DNA from 2 places in the Cupriavidus sp. YAF13 genome. Region 2 is predicted to be linked to the other one. Evidence: riboswitches for the same ligand, from Rfam matches in the RefSeq annotation. Region 2 holds a riboswitch; the other holds the start of a gene.
The links. A riboswitch is a leader RNA that binds a small molecule or an ion and turns the genes downstream of it on or off. The one in region 2 is predicted to bind ZMP and ZTP.
Positions count from the first base shown of each region.

Region 1: linked by a shared signal. The riboswitch ahead of AB4061_RS06115 (LysE family translocator) and the one ahead of glyA (serine hydroxymethyltransferase) in region 2 are both predicted to bind ZMP and ZTP.

Region 1 is NZ_JBFRDD010000005.1:23,407-34,375, forward strand. Features, by position in the region: gene AB4061_RS06090 (class I adenylate-forming enzyme family protein) at 17-1,570, shown strand; gene AB4061_RS06095 (citryl-CoA lyase) at 1,567-2,364, shown strand; gene AB4061_RS06100 (SDR family NAD(P)-dependent oxidoreductase) at 2,366-3,238, shown strand; gene AB4061_RS06105 (methyl-accepting chemotaxis protein) at 3,609-5,183, shown strand; gene AB4061_RS06110 (DNA polymerase II) at 5,259-7,652, shown strand; gene AB4061_RS06115 (LysE family translocator) at 7,872-8,504, opposite strand; ZMP/ZTP riboswitch at 8,525-8,608, opposite strand; gene AB4061_RS06120 (LysR family transcriptional regulator) at 8,772-9,692, opposite strand; gene AB4061_RS06125 (nuclear transport factor 2 family protein) at 9,854-10,219, shown strand; gene AB4061_RS06130 (VOC family protein) at 10,250-10,747, opposite strand.
Region 2 is NZ_JBFRDD010000013.1:11,441-24,478, reverse strand. Features, by position in the region: gene tolB (Tol-Pal system beta propeller repeat protein TolB) at 1-506, opposite strand, end outside; gene tolA (cell envelope integrity protein TolA) at 736-1,860, opposite strand; gene tolR (protein TolR) at 1,876-2,313, opposite strand; gene tolQ (protein TolQ) at 2,356-3,039, opposite strand; gene ybgC (tol-pal system-associated acyl-CoA thioesterase) at 3,036-3,440, opposite strand; ZMP/ZTP riboswitch at 3,604-3,706, shown strand; gene glyA (serine hydroxymethyltransferase) at 3,829-5,076, shown strand; gene nrdR (transcriptional regulator NrdR) at 5,223-5,690, shown strand; gene AB4061_RS12995 (GspH/FimT family pseudopilin) at 5,817-6,500, shown strand; gene pilV (type IV pilus modification protein PilV) at 6,529-7,041, shown strand; gene AB4061_RS12985 (PilW family protein) at 7,038-7,859, shown strand; gene AB4061_RS12980 (pilus assembly PilX family protein) at 7,930-8,436, shown strand; gene AB4061_RS12975 (pilus assembly protein) at 8,478-13,038, shown strand, end outside.

The DNA of each region.
Region 1 (10,969 bases), on a different contig from region 2:
AAGGAGCGTTGCCTACATGTACCCGATCGACTTCTTCTGGCGCGCCGCGGCGCGCTGGCCCGGCAACATTGCCATCGACGCCCCCGAAGGCGCGATCCGCTACGACGCGCTGGCCGCCCAGGTGGCCGCGCTGGCCACGGCGCTCAATGCGCTTGACAACACCCTGCAGAGCCGCGTGGGCATTTGCGCGAAGAACAGCGCCGAGCACATCGTCGCGCTCTTGGCGGTGCTGGCCTGCGGCAAGGTCTGGGTGCCGCTGAACCCCAAGAGCACCCGGCCGGAGATACGCCGCATCATCGACGCCACCGAGCCCTCCATCCTGGTGCTCGATGTGGCCTGCGCCGGACTGCTGGAGGGCGCGGCCGGCGCGCGCATCTATAGCGGCTCGCCGCCACCCGGGGAGAGCTCGGTGGCCGCGCTGATCGCGCAGCATGCCGGCGCATCGCGCCCGGCCTTTGCGCTGCCGGAGGAGGCCACGCAGGCGATCAAGTTCACCGGCGGCACCACGGGCGCGCCCAAGGGCGTGATGCAGCCGTACCGCGCCTGGATGACCAACGTCTCCAACCAGATCCACGCCTGGGGCTTTGACGAGCACGAGCGCTACATCGTGGCCGCGCCGATCACGCATGGCACGTCGACCTACCTGTTGCCCATCCTGGCGCAGGGCGGCTGCCACGTGGTGCTGGCCGAGGCCGGTGCGGAGGCGGTGCGCACCGCGTTTCGCGAGCGGGGCGGCACCGTGTGCTTCATGCCGCCCACGCTGGTCTACATGCTGATGGCGCTGCCCGGCGCCACACGCGCGGACTTCCCCTGCCTGCGCCGCCTGATCTACGGCGGCGCGCCGATGCCGCCCGAGAAGATCCGCGAGGTGCGCGCGTTCTTCGGCCCCGTGCTGGGCACCACCTACGGGCAAACCGAGGCGCCGCAGAGCCTGACCGTGATGCGCCCTGCGGATTTCGAGGACGAGCGCAACTGGGCCGCTGTAGGCCTGCCCACCTGGTTCAGCGACGTGGCCATCATGGCCCCGGACGGCCGCCTGCTGCCCCCGGGCGAGGTCGGCGAGGTGGTCGCGCGCGGCGACCTGGTGATGAGCGGCTACTGGCGCTTGCCGGAGAAATCCGCCGAGACGCTGGTGGACGGCTGGCTGCACACGGGCGACCGCGGCCTGATCGACGAACGCGGCTACCTGTACCTCAAGGACCGGCTCAAGGACATGGTCATCACCGGCGGCTTCAACGTTTATCCGGTGGATGTGGAGAACGCGCTGGGCCAGCACCCGGCGGTGCACGAATGCACGGTGTTCGGCGTGCCCGACGAAAAATGGGGCGAAGCGGTGCAGGCTGCCGTGCAGCTGCGCCCCGGCCAGCATGCCACCGAAGGCGAACTGATTGCCTTTGTGCGCGAGCGCCTGGGCCCCGTGCAAACGCCCAAGCGCGTCCACTTTCATGCGAGCCTGCCGCGCTCCGCCGTGGGCAAGGTGCTCAAGACCGCCGTGCGCGAACGCGCCATCGGCCCCGAAGCCCCATCGGCCCCGACCCCTGCCAACGCATCCACTGAGAACCCATCATGACTTCCCCAGCTTCCTCCAAGCCCGTCACCCGCCTTTGCACCCACACCCTCACCAGCCTGCATTACCGCGACGCGGACCTGGTCGAGGACCTAATGGGCAAGAAGACCTTTACCGAGGTCATGCTCATGCAGATCCTGGGCCGCGAGCCGCGCCCGGTGGACCTGCGCATCACCGACGTGGTGCTGATCGTGCTGATGGAGCACGGCCTCACGCCTAGCGCCATCGCCACGCGGCTGATCTACATGAGCGCGCCCGAGAACCTGCAGGGCGCCGTATCCGCCGGCCTGCTAGCCGTAGGCAGCTCCTTCGTGGGCACCATGGAGAACTGCGCGCAACTGCTCGACCGCATCGGCGCGGCCGCCGATCCCGATGCCGAGGCCATGGAGATCGCGCGCCACTACAAGTCCATCAAGAGCCATGTGCCCGGCTTTGGCCACCACCTGCACAAGCCGGTGGACCCGCGCGCCTACAAGCTGCTGGAAATGGGCCGCGCCGAGCCCGACCTGGCCGGCGACAAGATCCGCGCGCTGGAGCGCCTGTCCAGCGCGGTGGATGCCGTGGCCGGGCGGCCCATCACCATCAACGCCACCGGCGCCGTGGCCGCCTTGCTGGGTGAGCTGGGCGTGCCCACGGCCGTGATGCGCGGCTTTGCCGTGATCTCGCGCGCGGCCGGGCTGGTGGCGCATATCGTGGAGGAGCAGCAAAGCCCCTCGGGCCGTTTTATCTGGGACACCATCGAGCACGCGATTCCTTACGTGGGCGAAGGCGGGCACCGGCCAGGGGAGGGCGCGTGAAATGACGAACGTATCGAACCTAGCGGACCTAGCGAACCCAGGCGACAGCGCAGCGGCGGCGCGCCCGCCAGCGTTGCCGCTCGATCTCACGGGCCGCACGGTCTTTGTCGCCGGCGCGGGCTCCGCGGGGCCGGGCTGGAGCATCGGCCGCGCGGCCAGCGTGACCTACGCGCGCCTGGGCGCGCAGGTCTGCGTGGTGGACCGCGACGCGGCCTCGGCCGAAGAAACCACGGCGCTGATCCGGGCCGAGGGCGGCATCGCCGAGACCTTCACGGGCGATGTGTCCGTGGAGGCTGAAGTGGCGCGGCTCTTCGCCGCGGCGCGCGAGCGCTTCGGCATGGTGGACGTGCTGCATCACAACGTAGGCATTGGCAAGACCGGTGGCCCGATGGAGACCACCGCGGACGACCTGGACCGCATCCACGCCGTCAACGTGCGCAGCCTGCTGCTGGCCAGCCAGCAGGTGCTGCCCGACATGGTGGCGCGCGGGCGCGGCGCCATCATCGCCATCTCGTCGGTCGCCGGCATGCGCTACGTGGGCTATCCGCACCTGGCCTACAGCGTGACCAAGGCAGCCGTGACGCAGTTCACGCGCATGCTGGCGCAACAATATGCGCCGCATGGCGTGCGCGCCAACACCGTGGTGCCGGGGCTGATCGACACGCCGCGCATCGCCACCACGGTGGCGAAGATGTTCTCCGGCACCAGCCTGGAAGAGGCGCGCCGTGCACGCGCCGCGCAAGTGCCGATGGGCCGCATGGGCAGCGCATGGGACGTGGCCCACGCCTGCGCCTTCCTCGCCTCCGATGCGGCGGCCTATGTCACCGGCACGGAGCTGGTGGTGGATGGCGGCCTCACCGGGAAATTCGTGTGACACGCAATCCGTCGCCCCATGTCCAGTAGTTGCTTAAAAGAGAGGATGGCTGGCTAGCCATATCCGCAGCGCGGATATTCGCGCAACGCCATTGCGCGAGGGACTAAAGAGCCACTCAACCTTGCCGATATGTAGTCATCGGCATGAAGAACGCCGGCATTCCTTGCCGGTACGAGCCGATGTCTTTCTCCCGAAGCCGACACTCGATCGGTTGCCACGACAAGCGAAGATCAGGCATCCGTGCAGGCGGCGTTGCCACGCAGCCGCCTGCCGGTCTCTCGCTTGTTTTTCCGGGATGGCTCTGGCCGATTACCTCTTGCATTCCTCCTTTCTTTTTCCAGGACGACGGACAACCATGCGTTTCAGTGACATGAAAATATCGACCCGCCTAACTGCCGGATTCGGCATTCTGGTTCTGTTGATCGCCTTCATGGGCGGCACATCGATCATCAAGATTCATACCGTGGAAGATGCATTGCACACGGTATTAAGTGACCACTACAGAAAAATAGCGGATCTCAACGACATTGAGGGAAACCTGAACCAGATCGCGCGATCGCTGCGCAATATGGTGATCATGACGGTGGCGACGGATATCGAGAAGGAACGTGAACTGACAGCCGCCACGCAAAAGACCATTGCCGCCCAATGGGCCCGGCTGGAGACCAAGATCACCTCTGATAAGGGGCAGGCCGAGCTCGCCAAGGTGAAAGAGGCGCGCGGCGCGTACGGGGCCCTGCAGGACAAGTTCACCGGGCTGGTGGCGGCAGGCAATGCCGACGAAGCCAGGAACATGCTGCTGGGCGAGTTGCGCCCGGCCCAGCTGGCCTACTTCGCCGCGGTGGAAGGCCTGATCCAGCATCAGGACAAGCTGATGGAAGCGTCCACCAGCGAGGCCATCGATGCCGTCGAGCGCATGAAGGCCACGATCTGGGCTTCGGGTGCCATCGCGCTGCTGGTCGCCGTTTGCATGGCCACATGGATCATCCGCGCCATCACCCGGCCAATCAATCAGGCGGTGCGGGTGTCGGCTGCCGTGGCTGCGGGTGACCTGAGCCTGCAGTTCGATGCCAGCGGCAACAATGAAACCGCCAAGCTGATGCGCGCGCTCAAGGATATGCAGGCTAGCCTGGTGCGCGTGATCGCCAACGTGCGCGAGAACGCCGAGGGCGTCGCCAGCGCGAGCCAGCAGATCGCCGATGGCAACCGCGACCTGTCCGGCCGTACCGAGGAGCAGGCCAGTGCGCTCGAGCAGACCGCGGCCTCGATGGAGGAGCTCAGCTCCACGGTCAGGCAGAACGCCGACAACGCGCTGCAGGCCAATCAGTTCGCCATCGGCGCCACCACGGTGGCGCGCAGGGGTGGCGACGTGGTCGGGCAGGTGGTGGGCACCATGAAGGACATCAACGACAGCTCGCGCAGGATTGCCGACATCATCGGCGTGATCGACAGCATCGCGTTCCAGACCAACATCCTGGCGCTGAACGCCGCCGTGGAGGCCGCGCGCGCCGGCGAACAGGGGCGTGGCTTTGCCGTGGTGGCGGGTGAGGTGCGCAATCTCGCGCAGCGCAGCGCCGAGGCGGCCAAGGAGATCAAGACGCTGATCAACGCCAGCGTGGAGCGCGTGGAGCAGGGCACGGCCATGGTGGACCATGCCGGCGCCACCATGACGGAGATCGTCGCGGCGATCAAGCGCGTGACCGACATCATGGGCGAGATCAGCGCAGCCAGCACGGAGCAGAGCGCGGGCGTGGCGCAGATCGAAACCGCCATGAGCCAGATGGACCAGGCCACCCAGCAGAACGCCGCACTGGTGGAGGAAAGCTCGGCAGCGGCGGAAAGCCTGCATGCGCGGGCACGGCAGCTGGTGCAGGCGGTGGCCGTGTTCAAGCTGCATCAGGAACGTGGAGGGCGGGGCGCGCCATCCGGCCTCACCGGGGCCTGAACGGGGCTTGAGCGGGGCTTGACTGGCCAAGGACCAGTAAAATAGCCGGCCAGGGTGGGTTTTCAAAGGCGGCAGGTGGCTCAACGACAACAGGGTTTTCTTCTGACTCGGCACTGGCGGGATACGGCCGCCGGGACGGAAGTCGAGTTCTGGCTGGCAACCGACAGTGGCCCTCGGCATATCCGCCTGGCGCATCAGCCCTCGGTGGCGTTCGTCCCGGCCGAGCAGCGCGAGACCGCCGAGGCGGTCTTGCGCGGCGAGCGCAACGTGGTGTTGCGCGAACTCCCGCTCGCGGATTTCCATCGCCGCCCGGTGCTGGGCCTGTACTGCCAGCACTACCGCCAGCTCACCAAGCTGGAAAAATTGCTGAAGGAAGCCGGCGTCAGCGTCTACGAGGCCGACATCCGCCCCCCGGAGCGCTACCTGATGGAGCGCTTCATCACCGCGCCCGTCTGGTTTGCCGGCGAGGCCAACGAAGCTAACGACGCTAACGAGGCTAACGGCAAGGGACCCCTGCTCAACAGCCAGATGAAACCCGGGCCGGCATATCGGCCCCGGCTGAAGCTGGTCTCGCTGGACATCGAGACCACCGCCCACGGCGACCTGTACTCGATCGCGCTGGAAGGCTGCGGCCAGCGCCAGGTGTATATGCTCGGCCCACCCAACGGCGACGACAGCGCGGTCGACTTTGACCTGGAGTATTGCGCCAGCCACCCGCTGATGCTGCAAAAGCTGAACCAATGGCTAGCCCGGCACGATCCCGATGCCATCATCGGCTGGAACGTGGTGCAGTTCGACCTGCGCGTGCTGCAGAAGCACGCGGATCGCTATCAGGTCCCGCTGCTGTTTGGCCGGGGCGGCAATGTGCTGGAGTGGCGCGAGCACGGCTTCAAGGAGAACCATTTCTTTGCCTCCGCCGCTGGCCGCCTGATCATCGATGGCATCGAGGCGCTGCGGTCCGCTACCTGGAACTTCCCGTCCTTCAGCCTGGAGAGCGTGGCGCAGACGCTGCTAGGCGAGGGCAAGTCCATCGACAACCCGTATCAGCGGATGGCGGAGATCGACCGCCGCTTCGCCGAAGACAAGCCGGCGCTGGCCCGCTACAACCTCAAGGACTGCGAACTGGTGACCCGGATCTTTGCCAAGACCGAGTTGCTGACCTTCCTGCTGGAGCGCGCCGCTGTCACGGGACTGCCGGCGGACCGCAGCGGTGGCAGCGTGGCCGCCTTCACGCACCTGTACATGCCGCTGATGCATCGCCAGGGCTATGTTGCCCCGAACCTGGGCGAGGTGCCGGAGGGCGCCAGCCCCGGCGGCTTTGTCATGGATTCGCAGCCCGGGCTGTACGATTCGGTGCTGGTGCTGGACTACAAGAGCCTGTACCCGTCCATCATCCGCACTTTCCTTATCGATCCGCTCGGGCTGGTGGAAGGGTTGCAGGATCCGTCCGACAAAAGCTCGGTGCCGGGATTTCGCGGCGCGCGCTTCTCGCGTACCCGGCATTGCCTGCCGGCCATCGTCCAGCAGATCTGGCAAGGCCGCGAAGCCGCCAAGCGCGAAGGCAACAAGCCCTTGTCGCAGGCCCTGAAGATCATCATGAATGCGTTCTACGGGGTGCTAGGCTCCAGCGTCTGCCGCTTCTTCGACCCACGCCTGGCGTCGTCGATCACCATGCGCGGCCACGAGATCATGCACCGCACGCGCGAGCTGATCGAGGCGCAGGGCTACCAGGTGATCTATGGCGATACCGATTCGACCTTTGTCTGGCTGAAGCAGCCGCACGCGGAAGCGGACGCCGACAGGATCGGCCACGCCCTCGTCCAGCAGGTGAACCAGTGGTGGCGGCAGCATCTGCAACAACAGTACGGACTGGAGAGCGCGCTGGAGCTGCAGTACGAGACCCACTACCGCCGCTTCCTGATGCCCACCGTGCGCGGCGCCGAGCAAGGCAGCAAGAAGCGCTACGCGGGGCTGGTCGTCAAGGCGGACGGCAGGGAAGAGATGGTCTACAAGGGCCTGGAAACGGTACGCACGGACTGGACGCCGCTAGCCCAGCAGTTCCAGCAAGCGCTTTATCAACGCGTGTTCAAGCAGCAGCCGTACCGGGAGTACGTGCAGGACTATGTCCGCCGCACCATGAGCGGCGAGTTCGACGCGCAACTGGTCTACCGCAAGCGCTTGCGCCGCACGCTCGAAGACTATCAGCGCAACGTGCCGCCGCATGTGCGCGCGGCACGCATCGCGGACGAGTTCAACCGCAAGGAGGGCCGTCCGCTGCAATACCAGAACGGCGGCTGGATCAGCTATGTGATGACGGTGGCCGGCCCGGAGCCGCTGGAAACCCGGCGCTCGCCCATCGACTACGACCACTACCTGACGCGCCAGCTGCAGCCGGTGGCCGACGCCATCCTGCCGTTCCTGGACGACGCGTTCGAGGCGCTGGTGACGGGGCAGAAGGCGTTGTTTTGACGGGGCCTCAGGCGTCGGGGTTTATCCAGTACTGAACAAAAGTCCACGAGCTTCAAAGCCATGCGAGGATATGACCGGCGACTCCTCGTCCAGCTTGCCTAGGCGTGGCCGTTGTACCCCAAATCCCGCCATCGGCTCCAGGCCCACCCGAAGGACTGCTCAGGGTGGGCCACGGACGTTGGCCGCTGGCTGTTGCGCCGACGTATGGGCAAGGTGTCGCTATTTCTTGGATTCGTATGCCATGCGCACCGCCAAGCCTGTCAGCACGCTTCCCATCAGCCAGCGCTGCACCAATAGCCATTGCGGGCGTCCTGACAGGAAGGTAGACATCGATCCGGCCGTCACGATGATCAGTGCATTCACAGCGAGGCTGATCGAAATCTGAACGCCGCCGAGCGCCAGCGATTGGGTAAGAACACTGCCGTGTCCTTCCGTAATGAATTGGGGAAGCAGAGACAGATACATGACGGCGATTTTGGGATTCGCCAGGTTGGTGATAAACCCCATGCTAAAGAGCTTTCTTGGGGTATCGACCGGCAGGTCGCGCACTGCAAACGCGGACCGTCCGCCCGGTTTGACCGCTTGCCAGGCAAGATAGAGAAGGTACAAAGCGCCGCCAAAGCGAAGCGTGTCGTATGCGTAAGGTACCGCAAATACGAAAGCCGTAATGCCGAATGCCGCGCAGAGCATGTAGAACACAAAGCCCAGAGCAACGCCGCCCAACGAAATGAGGCCTGCGCGTCTACCTTGGCAAATTGAGCGGGAAATTAGATAAATCATGTTCGGCCCTGGCGTTAAAACCATTCCCAACGCCACAAGAGCGAACATGAGCAACTGTGCAAAATCAGGCATAACCCATCTCCAAGGATTTTAGGTAATGCCCAGGCGCGCGGCGGCTAGCAACCTCACGCTCCCCGATAGTGCTCTATCTATATGCGCCAGTCACATGAGTGCGGAAATCATAGCACAGGAGAAAATACTTCGGGCTCGGAGGAGCCGTGGTTGTGCGCTGACAGACAAGCAGCGAACCTGGGACGATCTCTGGCATCCGCCGGACTGAGATCGGCCATTGAAGAAAGAGGAAATCACCTTCTGCGCTGGCCGGACGATTTCCCTTCCTTAGACGTCTCTGCGCTCCACTGCCGCGGCAGTGAGTCTGGAGATGAAGAAATCGGCCAACGCACTCACCTTGGCGGGCCGTGCGCGGGCAGTGGGTGTGACGAAATACAAACCACCTTCAGGCAAGCGCCAATCGGTCAAAACCGGCTCGAGCTGTTTGTCCCGGAAATACTGTGTCGCGACAAACTCAGGAAACTCGGTGATGGCAAGTCCAGCGAGGACCGTGGGCAGTAATGCCTCCACGCTCGTTCCTCGCAATGCTCCGGTCGGTGTGACGCTACATTCCTCGCCGCTTTCATGGGTAAATCGCCAGACGTCGCGCTTGCTCCTGTTGGTGTAGGTAAGACACTGGTGGGCGCCAAGATCATGCGGGTGCTGAGGGCGGCCATGGCAAGACAGATAGGCTGGAGATGCCACGACAAATCGACGCACGGGTGCAATGAGGCGTGCGACGAGTGACGAGTCCTCCATGATGGCGATGCGCAGGGCGGCGTCAAAGCCATCGCCAATCAGGTCAGTCTGTGCATCCGTGAGATGAAGTTCGACGGAAATATCCGGATAGGTCCGAAAGAATTCAGGCAGCAACGGAGCCACCCAGCGAGCACCAAAGGAGAGCGGCGCCGCGAGCTTTACGAGACCACGCGGTCGGCTTGACGTCTCACGTGCGAAATCCTCCGCTTCCTCCGCCTCCGCGTAGATTCTCGCCGCTCGCTCGGCAAGCGTGTGGCCATAGTCCGTGAGCGCAAGTCGTCGGGAGGTGCGGTTGAACAGTCGACCTCCCAGCCGCTCTTCAAGACGGGTAACGGCCCGAGAGACCGTGGCCACCGAGACCCCCATGGCTGTTGCCGCCGCAGCGAACGAGCCTTCTTCGGCAACCTTCGCGAACATCGCGAGCCCTTCGAAATCCGGTAGTTTTGACATCGACAATCCTGCAACGATGGCTTTCATTCATTTCTATTTCGAAAATTAGCATGACGTCGTAGATTTGTCTTGTCGCACCACACCACCCAGGAGATAGACATCAAGAGATCTCCACACCACGCGACCGCAAACGTCCAAAGTTATCGATTAAGGAGTGTGTTATGAATGACCGTACCCATGAACTGCTTTATCGCAACCTCCAGGAGGTCTTCGGCGAAGGCGACGCAACGCGTCGTCGCGCGGCGATCGAGGCGCTCTATACCGAGGACTGCGTGCTCTACGTGCCTACGGGCGTATTCGTCGGGCACGGCGCTCTCGACAAATTCGCAGGGGATCTTCGCGCGACGCACCCGCACTTTGCTTACACACCGCACGGCGAGCCTCAGGCTCTCCACAACGCCGGTCGTCTGGCTTGGGGTTCTGGCCCGCGCGGCGAAGCCCCCGACTATACGGGCTGGGACGTGATCATCGTTCGTGATGAAAAAATCGCAGCGCTCTATGTCTTCCTCGATTCCAATCCCGCATAACCATGCGATGGCCTCGCAGGCTTCGCTGCGTCAACTTGCGGATAGGCTTTGGCCCAGCCGTGCCGCTTCTATCGCGGCGATGTCGATCTTCCTCATGGTCATCATCGCGTCAAACGCGCGCCTGGCCGCAGCGCGATCGGGGTCGGATATTGCCGCGGTGAGGGCGCGCGGGGTGATCTGCCATGACAAGCCCCACCGGTCCTTGCACCAGCCGCATGCGCTTTCCTGGCCGCCATTGCCGACGATCGCGTTCCACAAGCGATCGGTTTCGGCCTGGTCATCCGTCGCGATTTGAAACGAGAATGCCTCGTTGTGCTTGAAATACGGGCCGCCGTTCAGGCCAAGGCAGGGGATGCCGGCGACGGCGAACTCAACCGTTAGCACATCGCCCTGCTTGCCGCCAGGATAGTCGCCCGGTGCGCGGTAGACAGCGCCGACAGAACTGTCGGGGAACGTTTCCGCATAGAAGTTTGCGGCGTCAACGGCGCCACCTTCGTACCACAAACAGATCGTGTTCTTGCTGGTCATTTCGTATCTCCTGATGAGTTGACCACCGGCATCCGCCACCGCCAAGATAATCCAGTTGTCCGCATCGCGGGACCTTACCTTAGATCTGATGCCAAAAGTGACTGTTGAGGGAGAGAACGGCCGGCGCCGGCGCGGCGCCCCGGATGACAGCAACGGGTCGGGAGGAGGCGACCGCGAGGTGTGTGCCACGGGTCCTTCCCCGCCAGGAGCTGGCCTTGGCCG
Region 2 (13,038 bases):
AGCAGCTTCTCGTAGATGTAGTCGGCGATCTTGTGGCCGGTCACGCGCAGCTGGTTGCCGCTGACAGTGAAGGCCAGGCCACCCAGGCTGGTGCCCTTGACGGTGTCGTAGAGGCGAAAGCGCACGTCGTACTGGCCGTTGCCGGTGGGTGTGACGCTGCCGGCCACGAAGGCATCGGCGCCGCGCGCCTTCCAGCTGCCAAGGTCGGCATTGGCGGACTCCGCCACCGTGGCGCCGCCCGGGTCGACATTGCGGAAGCGGCCGCTGCGCTGCAGGTCGCTGCGGATGATGGCGGTGAGATTTTGCGGGGCCTGAGCTTCGCCCTGGAAATTGGCCGTGGCGATGGGGAGCTGGCTGGCGCCAACGCCGGTAATTTCAACGTTCAATTGCGCCTGCGCGCTGCCGGCCGAACAAGCCAGCACCACGGCCAGCCCGGCAAACAGGGCGTGCGCGCGGGTGCCGTGCCGCTGCGCGGCCAGCCAAAGGGGGGCCCAAAGCTTTCGCATGCTGCTCCTCAATCGAGATCAATATTCATCGAGCGCGGCCGGCAAACGGGAGCCGTGGAACGGGCAAGCATGCTGAAGGCTTGTCGCATGCCCGTATCGCGTGCCCCGGGCACATTTGCCGGCTGCGTCAGGCAACCTGTCATCGTAGCGTTGGGACTGCGGTGCATCGACGTAGGTTGCAATATGTTGCAATTCGAGTGTTCCCGTGCCGTGGACATCGCCGTCCCTCTTAATCCTTAGGCTTGAAGGTGATCGTGAAGCTGGCTGGCGCCTTGCCGTTTTCGTCGCGGGGGAGCGGATCCGAGCGCTCCACGGCGCGCAGCACAGCGTTGTCCCAGCCCGAATTGCCGCTGGACTTGGACAGCCGCGCGGACATCAAGGAGCCGTCCGGCGCCAGTTGAACAGACACCACCGCGGCCGGATTGCCAGGCACGTCTTCAGTAAATACGATATTCGGCTTGACGCGGCGACGCACGCGATCCGGGTAGCCAGGCGAGGCCTTGCCGCCCGACCCCGCACCGCTGCCAGCGCTGCTGCCGACACCGCCGGCGCCGCCAACTGCCGCCCCGCCGCCGGCCATGGCCTGCAGCCGCGCCAATTCACTGTGGCGCTGGGCATTGGCGGCGGCGTCGCGCTTGGCCTTGGCATCCGCATCAGCCTTGGCTTTCGCGTTGGCCGCGGCCTTGGCTTCGGCGTTAGCCTTGGCCTTGGCTTCAGCGGCTGCCTTTGCCTTGGCGTCAGCCTCGGCGCGCGCCTTGGCATCCGCCTCGGCACGGCTCTTGGCCTCAGCTTCCTTGTGCTCGCGCTCAGCCTGCTCCTTGCGCTGCTCTTTGCGCTGCTCCTGCAGCACGGCCTGCCTGCGCGCGTCTTCCTTGCGCTGGGCTTCCTTCTTCAGCTCGTCCTTCTTCTGTTCTTCGCGGCGCAGGTCGTCCTTGTGCTGGGCATCCTTGCGGGCCGCCTCCTTGCGGGCCGCTTCCTGCCGCTCGGCTTCCTGGCGCGCGCGCAGGTCGGCCTGCTGGCGCGCCTCTTCGCGGGCGGCGGCCTCGGCCTGGCGGCGCTTTTGCTGCTGGAGGGCGATCTCGGCGTCTTCTTCGGCACGAGACCTCACCGCTGGCGCAGGAGGCGCCGGACGGGCCTGTACGATGGGCAGGGGTGCGGGAGGCGGCGGCGGTGCGGTAGTGGCCGGGATCTCATCCCAGAGCTCGGCTTCGGCGCCCACCGGGGTGCTGCTCTGCCAGTGCACGCCGAAATACAGCACGATGCCCAGCAGCAGGTGCATGAAAACCGCGAGCAGGAAGGAACGCAGGGTTCCCCGCTCCGGGGCCGGCTGATAAGGATAGGCGGCGGTTTTCATCGCGTGGGGCGGTGCTTACTTGGGCTTGACCATCAGGCCGACGCGCTTCACGCCGTCAGCCTTGAGCACTGACATGACGTCCAGCACGGCTTCGTACTTGACCGAGCGGTCGGCGGCGATCACCACCGGCTGATCGGGATTCTCGTTCTGGCGCTGATGCACGAAGTCGATCAGGCCCTGTTTGTCGAGCTTGCGCTCGAAGCTGTTGCCGGCGTTATCCTTGCCGCGCGCAGTCAGTGTGCCGTCCTCATGCACGGTCACGACGATGGGGGGCGCCTTTTGCTGCTGAGTGGCGTTGGCCACACTGGGCAGGTCAACCACGGCGGGATTCACGATCGGTGCCGCCACCATGAAAATGACGAGCAGCACCAGCATCACGTCAATGTAAGGCACGACGTTGATGTCGGCACTGGCCCGGCGGCGCGAGCCGCCACGGCGCTGTATCGCTGCCATTGCTGGTTCTCCTTGACCGAAGACGTTGGTGGTTTCGGCGCTTTAGCGGGTCTGCCGTTGCAGGATGTTCAGGAACTCTTCCATGAAGCTCTCGAAGCGGATGGCCAGGCGATCTACTTCGGTGGCGTAGCGGTTGTAGGCAATGACCGCCGGAATCGCCGCGAACAGGCCGATGGCGGTGGCAACCAGCGCCTCCGCGATGCCGGGCGCCACGGCGGCAAGCGTTGCCTGTTGCACGTTGGACAAGCCACGGAAGGCGTTCATGATCCCCCATACGGTGCCGAACAAGCCGATGTACGGACTGACCGAACCTACCGACGCCAGGAATGGAAGATGCGATTCCATCACATCCATCTCGCGCTGGTAGGCCGCGCGCATCGCACGCCGCGCGGCATCGAGCAGCGCGCCGGCGTCATTGTTGCGCTCGCGCGCCTTCAGGTACTCGCCCATGCCGGATTCAAAGATCCGTTCCAGCGCGCCGGTGTTGTGACGATTGTTGGCTGCGCTCTGATATAGGGCCTGCAGGTCGCCGCCGGCCCAGAAGTCGCGCTCGAACCCCTCGGTCTGGGTCCGCGCGGCGCGCAGGGAGAAATGCTTGCGGAAGATATATGTCCACGAGAACAGGGACATCACCAGCAGCAGGGCCATGACGGCCTGTGCCAGCACACTGGCGTGCAGCACCAGCGAAATGATCGACAGGTCTTGCGTGACGGTCACGGGATTCATCGAGCGGTCTTGATGGTTGCAAGGACGGGAGCGGGAATGGGAGTCGGGCGAAATGTGCTACGATCAACACACCCAACCCGGATGGCGCCAGTAGCCAGCAATTGCTCACCACGCCACGCTTCTTGGGCGAATTGGACCGACGCCGGGCCAACCCGTTCAATCTGTGTCCGGATCTCAAGCAAGTCGTCCAGACGGGCGGGGGCATTGTAGTCCACCGCCGTGCTTCTGACGATGAAGACGACGCCGGTCTCATCGGCCAGCGCTTGCTGTTCGATGCCAAGCGAGCGCAGCCACTCGGTACGGGCGCGCTCGAAGAACTTGAGGTAATTGGCGTAGAACACTACGCCGCCCGCGTCGGTGTCTTCCCAGTACACCCGCAAGGCCCACACATTGTTGCTCATGGCCGCGATTGTAACGGCAGCCGGCCCGACCCGGTGTAAACCCTTGCCTGACATTACAACAATTACATGGCCTGACAGACAAGGCATTGACTTTCGGTCTCAGGCCCCGCACAGCACCGTCTTGCAYCGAGCCAGCGCCTCGCGTTAAACTGCCGCCAACCATTCCATCTTGCGCGACTGGCGAAGTCAGTGGGTACTACCACGAGGAAGCGCAAAGTTCTCTGGCGCGATGTTTCAAGCGCCTGCCGCTCGCCTGGGCAGCGAATGGGAAGCAGGGTGCGCCCTGCGCCGGATAGCTAACGCGACCGGCGCCGGTCGCCTGTGCCTTCCCCGCGCGCCCTACCCCGAAGCCATTCGGAATTCCCCTTTTTTCAGACGAGTTTTCGCCATGTTCGAACGCAGCCGCTATACGATCGACCAGATCGACCCCGAGCTTTTTGCCGCCATCCAGAAGGAAGACCAGCGCCAGGAAGAGCACATCGAGCTGATCGCCTCGGAAAACTACACCTCGCCGGCCGTGATGGCTGCGCAAGGCTCGCAACTGACCAACAAGTACGCCGAAGGCTATCCCGGCAAGCGCTACTACGGTGGCTGCGAGTACGTCGACGTCGTGGAGCAACTGGCCATCGACCGCGTCAAGCAACTGTTCGGCGCCGAAGCCGCCAACGTGCAGCCCAACTCCGGCTCGCAGGCCAACCAGGGCGTGTTCTTCGCCGCCCTGAAGCCGGGTGACACCATCATGGGCATGAGCCTGGCCGAAGGCGGCCACCTGACCCACGGCATGGCGCTCAACATGAGCGGCAAATGGTTCAACGTGGTCAGCTACGGCCTGGACGCCAACGAAGACATCGACTACGACGCGCTGGAAAAGCTGGCGCAGGAAAAGAAGCCCAAGCTGATCATCGCCGGCGCCTCGGCCTTCGCCCTGCGCATCGACTTCGAACGCATCTCCAAAGTAGCCAAGTCCATCGGCGCCCTGTTCATGGTCGACATGGCCCACTACGCCGGCCTGATCGCCGCCGGCGTGTACCCCAACCCGGTGCCGCACGCCGACTTTGTCACCACCACCACCCACAAGAGCCTGCGCGGCCCGCGCGGTGGCGTGATCCTGATGAAGGCCGAGCACGAGAAGGCCATCAACTCGGCCATCTTCCCCGGCATCCAGGGCGGCCCCCTGATGCACGTGATCGCCGGCAAGGCAGTGGCGTTCAAGGAAGCCCTGTCGCCCGAGTTCAAGACCTACCAGCAGCAAGTGGTCAAGAACGCCCGCGTGCTGGCCGAAACGCTGATCGAGCGCGGCCTGCGCATCGTCTCCGGCCGCACCGAAAGCCACGTCATGCTGGTCGACCTGCGCGCCATGCAGATCACGGGCAAGGAAGCCGAAAAGGTCCTGGGCGAGGCACACATCACCGTCAACAAGAACGCTATCCCCAACGACCCGGAAAAGCCGTTCGTCACCTCGGGCATCCGCCTGGGCTCGCCGGCCATGACCACCCGCGGCTTCAAGGAAGAAGAAGCCCGCCTGGTGGCCAACCTCGTCGCCGACGTGCTGGAAAACCCGCACGACCTGGCCAACATCGCGCGCGTGCGCGAGCAAGTGGCAGCCCTGACCAAGCGTTTCCCGGTCTACGGCTAAAGCCCAGCGCCACCCGCCACGCGCGGGTGGCCGGCAGCCCCGCCGCGCCTGCGGCGGGCCTTGCCAACCCAGCCCGGCGCGACACAGAATGACAAAACGCTGCCTGCGCGGCACGCGCCCCGGCTCAAACTTCGAGGTGGTCAGGCATGAAATGCCCTTTTTGCGCCCATTCCAACACCCAGGTCCTGGACACGCGCATGTCGGAAGAAGGCGATACGGTGCGCCGCCGCCGCCGCTGTGAATCCTGCGACCGCCGCTTCACCACCTATGAGCGGATCGAGCTGTTCTTCCCCGCCATCGTCAAGAAAAACGGCTCCCGCGCGGACTATACCCGCGACAAGCTGAAAGACTCGATGCGCCTCGCGCTGCGCAAGCGCCCGGTCTCGGCTGAAGCCATCGACGCCTCCATCACCCGCATCGAAGAGAAACTGCTCGCCCTCGGCGAGAAGGAAATCCCCAGCAGCCAGGTCGGAGAACTGGTCATGCGCGAGCTGCGCCGGTTGGACAAAATTGCTTATATCCGCTTTGCTTCGGTGTATCGGAGCTTTGAGGACGTGTCGGAATTCCGCGACATGCTGGACGAATTTTCGGCGTCCACCCCACGGAAGGGGTAGCGAGCCTCCAAGGAAAGCGGTTTAATCTGCACTGCCTTCTTATATAACAACAGAAGGTACGGTGGACTCGCCCGGAGAGGCGAAATACGCCAACAAGAAAAAAAAGGTTTCGGACGGGAGTCGAACATGGGTCAGCCTTCCTGCCTTGCGGCAGCGGGCTTGGTTGCACTTGTGCGCACCAGGCTATCGTGGGCACCGGGGAAAGCGCTGCGCAGTGCATGGGCAGCGCTGGCCGATTCACGCCCCTACGCCCTCCGGCACCCTGCCAACCGCCCCCCCCTCCCTTCTGCGCTACGCACCACGCGGCAAGCCGGCTTCACTCTCATCGAGCTGATGGTGGCGCTTTCGGTTCTCGCCATCCTGGCGGCAGCCGCAGTTCCGAACTTCAGCGCCTTCATCCATCGCAGCAGGATGACGACGGAATCATCCAATCTGGTCAGCGATGTGGAGATCGCCCGTAGCGAAGCAGCACGTCGCAATACAACAATCACCGTCTGCCCCACCGCCGACGGCACCAACTGCACCAGTGACTGGGCCCAGCGCCGCGTGGTCTTTGTCGACAGCAATGGCGACAACATTATTGGCAACGGTGAAGAGGTGATCCGCAAAAGCGATCCGCCTGCCAGTTCCATGGCCATCGTGGCCAGTAGCTTGAGCACCGGCGCCACCAGCATCCGTTTGCGCTCCTGGGGCGCGCCAGATTCGCTTGGCTCCTGGCAGTTCTGCGAGAAGTCATCGACCAGCGCCGGCCAACGCGTCTCGCTCACGGGCAGCGGCAAACCCACCTCCCAGCAAGTCGCTTGCCCTTGATGCCATGAAGATAACGCGTCCAGAACGCATGCCCAGCCGGCGTCACCCCGCTGCCGGCTTCACGCTCATCGAGGCCCTGGTGACGATCGTGGTGCTGTCATTCGGCGTGCTAGCGCTAGCCACCCTGCAGTTGCGCACACTGGTTGATGGCCGTACGGCCGCCATGCGCAACGTCGCGACCGTGCTGGCCTACAACCTTGCTGACCAGATACGCAGCAACGAAGCCGCGATGACTGCGGGTGCCTACAACCAGCCCGTCGGCCTGACCACGGTCGTCTGCTTCACCACCGCAGGGTGCACGCCAGCGCAGATGGCCGCAAGCAGCTACAAGGCCTGGCTCGACGACACGGCGGCCGCGTTGCCCAGCGGGCTCGGCACCGTCTGCATCGACAGCACGCCGGACGATGGCACGCCGGCCAATCCGCAGTGCGACAACGCAAGCGGTGCCCCCTACGCGATCAAGATCTGGTGGCAGGAAGATAAGGTGCCGACTAACCGGGATCCGGTCTATCAACGTTTTGTCACGGCGTTCGTACCATGAGAAAGGCAGGCCGCAAACTGACGCGCCGCGCGCGCGGCTTTACGCTCGTCGAGTTGATGGTCGGCTTGGTCATCAGCATGCTACTGCTGATCGTGATCTCGTCCTTCTACCTGTCGCAGCGGGCGTCCTACGGCACGCAGACGGACCTGGCCGGCATCCAGGAGAACGCGCGCGCGATTGCTCAATTGCTCCAGCGCGACGTGCGCCAGGCCGGCTACAACGACTTCCCGGCAGACACCACCTTTGCCAACGCCAACACCATCGATGCGACCAACGACACCGGCACCAACACCAGTGACACGCTAACGTTCCGGTATTTTGGTTCAGACATGCTGGCAGCGCCTGCGGCCACGCCTACTCCCAACCCTGACGGCACCATCGTCGACTGCACCGGCAAAGGTGTCAGCAATATCGTGCTGCAGGCGGAAACCTTCTCGATCGCCAACGATGCATCTGGCATGCCGTGGCTGCAGTGCACCGCGAATGGCACCACCACCCCCCTATTCCCGGGCGTGGAGCGCTTTCAGGTGCTGCTTGGCGAGGATACCGATGGCGACCAGGCGATCAATCGTTATGTGCCGCCGGGTGTCGCCGTCATGGCCAATGTCCGGGCGATGATGGTTTCCGTGGTGCTGGTCGGTGACAGCCGGACCAACCCCGCGCCGCTCTCAACCACATTGAATCACTTCGGCACAGCCTATGCGCCCGCCAACGTGGCACCCGCCAGCGATGCAGGCAGCGTCGTGCAACTACCTGTGGACGGGCGCCTGCGCAAGCATTTCACGTTCTATATCGCAGTCCGCAACCGCTTGAACTAGGCCAGAGATGAACAACCGACCCGACCGTCCCATGACCTGCCGCGGCGCCCCAGTGCGCACGCAACGCGGCATGTCACTGATCGTGGTGCTCCTGTTTCTCGTGATCCTGACGATGCTGGGATTGTCTGCCAGCCTGACCAGCATTTCCGGCGAACGCATGGCGCGAAACTCCCGCGACCAGAACATCGCCCTGCAGGCGGCGGAAGCGGCTTTGCGGGATGCGCGCACCGATATCAGCATGACACGCGCCCTGAGCGGCCGCACCGGCGCGTCGGACACCTGCGATGTCGCCAGCTTCAAGGGCTTCTGCATACCGGCCACCTCGGGACAACCGGTATGGGAACGCTACATCGAAGATGGCGCGCGCTCCGTCACGCTCGGCGAAATGACCCAGCAGGCAGCGCTGACCGCCGGGAACGTGTCGAAGCAACCGCGCTACATCATCGAATCCCTTCCGGACATCGCCGACGGCAGCCTGCGCGCCGGCTCCACCCGCTATGTCTTCCGCGTAACCGCCATTGGTTACGGAGCCAATCCGAACACCAAAGTCATGGTGCAGGAAGTCGTCCGGTTCTGAGCCGTTCTGCGCAACCATCCTAAACATCCGTCGAGCGCACCATGACCCAGCAAGCCCGTTTCCGCCCCGTCACCGGCCTCCAGTTGTTGCTCGCCATCGCGTCCGCCATCCTGGCCGTCGCATCGGCATGCGCCACGCAGCTGAACTTGGCAAAGCGCCCCCTCTATGCGGGCGGCAATGTGCCGCCCATGGTGATGATCGACCTGTCCAAGGACCATACACTGCACCAGAAGGCCTACAACGACTACACCGACCTGAATGGTGACGGCGTGCTCGACACGACCTATACCAACAGCATCGACTACGCCGGCTACTTCGATTCGTACAAGTGCTACATCTACGATGGCAGCACCCAGCATGCCTTCGTGCCGTCAGCCGTCACTACCGACAAGTACTGCAACGGCTCCGCCTGGAGCGGCAACTTCCTGAACTGGGCGAGCATGAGCCGCATCGACGAAGTGCGCAAGATCTTGTACGGCGGCTTCCGCTCCACAGATACCGCGACCACCACCGTGCTGGAACGTGCCTTCCTGCCGATGGACGCGCACGCATGGGCCAAGTTCTACAACGGATCCGATGTCAGCAAACTGGTTCCGCTGACGGTGGAAGCGGCCGGCCCCATATTGACGTCGAGCACCACGGTCACCGTCGCGGCCAATGTCATCACCGGGATCAAACTCAGCTCGGTCGCGAACATCAGCATCGGCGACCAGATTGTCATGACCGCCAACTCACCCGCACCGGCCAACACGACCCTGACGGGCTGGGTCATGAGCGTGGATACCAGCAGCAACAAGACCATCAGCCTTGCGGTCTATCCAGACGGGGTTTCCAAGCCTAGCGGCTCCGCAAACAGCTACAACAGTTGGGCGGTGACCAACCTGACCCGAGGCGGACTCACTATCTGCAACGTGACCCCTAAGGATTCAAGCAACGTCAACTCCCAGAGCAATACCCAGGCGCCGCAACTGCGGGTTGTCTCCGGCAATTACGCCACTTGGGGCGCCAGCGAAAAATGGCAATGCAACTGGTCGGAGGAGCAAAATAATACGCAAAGCTCCTTCCTGACCAAAATCAACGGCACGAGCGTAACCGGCTCATCCAACGGCAACCGGGCAGCCCTTTCCGGCATCAATGCCTCGGCAGAGAATCCAGCGAAAGCGGCCCGCGCCCTCGGCACCGGCGAAAGCAGCGGCACCTTCAATGCGCGCGTGCAGGTCTGCGTGCCGGGCCTGCTCGGCACCGAGAACTGCAAGCAGTACGGCTCGTCCTCCTACAAGCCCTTCGGCTTGCTCCAGAAATATGGTGAAAGTGGCCAGATGTTGTTCGGGCTGATGACCGGCACTTATGACAAGAACATCTCGGGTGGCGTGTTGCGCCAGAACGTAGTGAATTTCTCCCAGGAAGTCGATCCGTCGAACGGCACCTTCACCTACGCGGCGAGCTCTCCTGTGAAAGGTATCGTCTGGAATGTCAATAAGCTGCGGCCGTATGGCTACAGCTACAGCGACGGGAGCTACGTCAATGCTGACAGTTGCAACTATCAGCAGACCTCCATCGTAACCAGCGGCGGTTCCACATCGCAAAACCAGCCAGCTAACGAAGGCAACTGCTCCACCTGGGGCAATCCGATCTCCGAGATCTACCTGGAGTCCTTGCGCTATTTCGCCGGAAAGACCGCGAATTCCAGTTTTGCACCGAAAAGCAGCAACAGCAAGGATGCGGCGCTGAGTCTGACCACGCCCACATGGGCGAATCCAATGGACTTGCCCTCCACCAACGCGAACAAGGCGCCCTACTGCACGCCGTTGAACACGCTGGTGTTCAACTCAAGCGTCTCTTCATACGACAACGATCAACTTGCTGGCTTCTCGGATCTGAACACAGCCGATACCAACGGCACGTGGACCGATAAAGTCGGCGCCGGAGAGAGCATCAATGGCGGTAGTTGGTTCATGGGTGGGGTCAACGGTGGCCTGATCGACAACCTGTGTTCCGGCAAGACAATCTCCAAGCTGAGCGACGTACTTGGCATTTGCCCCGAAGGTCCTTCACAGAAGGGGACGTTCCAGATCGCAGGTGCTGCGCTCTACGCGCACATGAACCGGATTCGCTCCACCAGCCAGGCGGCAACGCTGGGCGTGCCAACGGCCGACACCACCTCCCTCAAGGTCACGACCTACGCTGTCCAGCTGGCCACCAACACGCCCAAAATCAACGTGAATGTAGGCGGCAAAACCGTCACCATCATGCCTGCGTACCAGTTGCACCCGCAGTCGCCCAACTCGGTAACTGCGGACGCCAGCACCGGAACACTAGTGGACTTCAAGGTCATTTCGCAGACGGCCACGAGCGGCAAGTTCTACGTCAACTGGGAAGACTCTGTCGCCGGCGGCGATTATGACCAGGATGTCTGGGGCATCCTCAGCTATACGGTGACGGGCAATACAGTCCAGGTATCGACCCAAGTGGTCTCCGGCTCGTCGGCGAACGGCCAGGGCTTCGGCTATGTCATCTCCGGCACAACTAAGGACGGCCCACACTTCCATTCGGGCATCTACAACTTCAAGTACACCGACCCGGCACCTGTCACCGTCACGCCTTCGAGCGCGCCCATCAACACATCAGGCGGCTGCAATCTGTGTAACTTCGGCGATCCCCAGACCACCGTCAGCTACACGGCCAGCGGGACGGTGGCTTCCCAGTTCATGGATCCGCTTTACTACGCAGCAAAATGGGGCGGCTTCAAGGACCTGAACGGCTCGGGCACTCCCGACCAGGTCTCCGAATGGGATGTACGCTTGTCCGATGGCAGCGGCGGTTCCGACGGCTTGCCGGACAACTATTTCTACGCCACCAACCCAGGCGCGCTCAGCAGCGCACTGGAGCGCGCGTTCCTGTCGATCCTGCAGACTTCCTCGGCGGCATCGGTGGCGACCAGCTCCTCGTCACTCACGACCGGATCGACGATCTACCAGGCTCGCTTCAATGGCACTGACTGGTCCGGTCAATTGCTCGCATACGCTGTCGACACCAACGGCGTCGTCAGGAACCCTGCCCTGTGGGATGCGGGCGCAAAAATGAAGACGGTCAACGCAACCGCCCGCAACATCCTCACTTACGATGGCACGTCATCGGCAAAAGCCGGGATTCCGTTCCGCTGGGGCAACCTGCCGGCAAGCTATCAGAGCACGCTTAACCGCAGCGACACGCTAGGAAGTGCACGCCTTAACTGGATTCGCGGCGACCAGAGCAATGAAGGGACTGCAACCGGAAAATTCCGCGTCCGGCCCAACTCGGTCCTTGGCGACATCGTCAATTCCAGCCCCCAGTATGTTAGCCGCCCCAATGCGGGCTACGCGGACGCCGACTATGCCACCTTCGTCCTGGGCAAGAAAAACCGCAAGCCCATGCTCTATGTCGGCGCCAACGACGGCATGCTGCATGCGTTCTCCGCGAACCCGATCACGAGCGGCAGCGACGCCGGTACGGAGTTGTTTGCCTACGTGCCTTCCGCGCTATACGCCAATCTGCCCGGGCTCAGCGACCTTGCCTACACGCACGCTTACTATGTCGACGGCACGCCCGCGGTGACGGATGCCAAGGTCAATGGCAACTGGAAGACTGTGCTGGTGGGCGGGCTTGGCGGTGGCGGCGCGGGCATCTACGCATTGGACGTGACCAACCCGGAGAGCATCAGCGAGGGCACGGCCGCCTCGACCGTCCTCTGGGAGTTCACCAACAACGTCGATGCGGACCTGGGCTATACCTTCGGGCAGCCCTCGATCATCAAGATGGCGAATGGCAAGTGGGCAGCAATCTTCGGCAATGGCTACAACAGTGCCGCAGGCAAAGCGTACTTGTACGTCGTGTTTCTTGACAGGCCCGCAGGCTCGAAAAGCTGGGTCCTGGGCACCGACTATCTGAAGCTGGCCACGGGTGCCGGCTCGGTCTCCACGCCGAACGGGCTTTCGCAACCGTTCCCCGCTGACGTCGACGGCGATGGCACTACCGACTTCATCTACGCCGGCGACCTGCTTGGCAACTTATGGAAGTTCAACATGATGAGCACCACGGCTTCTGCCTGGGGCCTGCAAACCGCGAACACGCCGCTGTTCATCGCTACCGATGCCAGCGGCACCCGGCAGCCGATCACATCGTCCGTGGATGTCACGCGCAACCCCGCGGGCGGCTACGTCGTGCTATTCGGCACGGGCCGCTATGTAGACACGACTGACCCCTCGAATCTATCGACGCAGACTTTCTACGGTATCTGGGATCAGAATTCACCCACATTGAGCACGGTTGTCCGCAGTTCACTGGTAGCGCAGACCATCAACCGGGAAGTCGATGCCAATGGCTACACCTATCGTATGGTGAGCCAGAACCAGGTCCTCTATGCCGCCAACGGCAAGCAAGGCTGGTATCTCGAGCTGGTGTCGCCCGCTTCCGGCATCCAGGGCGAGCGGGTGGTCTACAGCCCACTGGCGCGCGGAGACCGCATCATCTTCACGACACTGATCCCTTCAGCGAACTCCTGTGACAGCGGAGGGACCAGCTGGTTGATGGAACTCGCATCGCTATCCGGCGGGCGCCTGACGG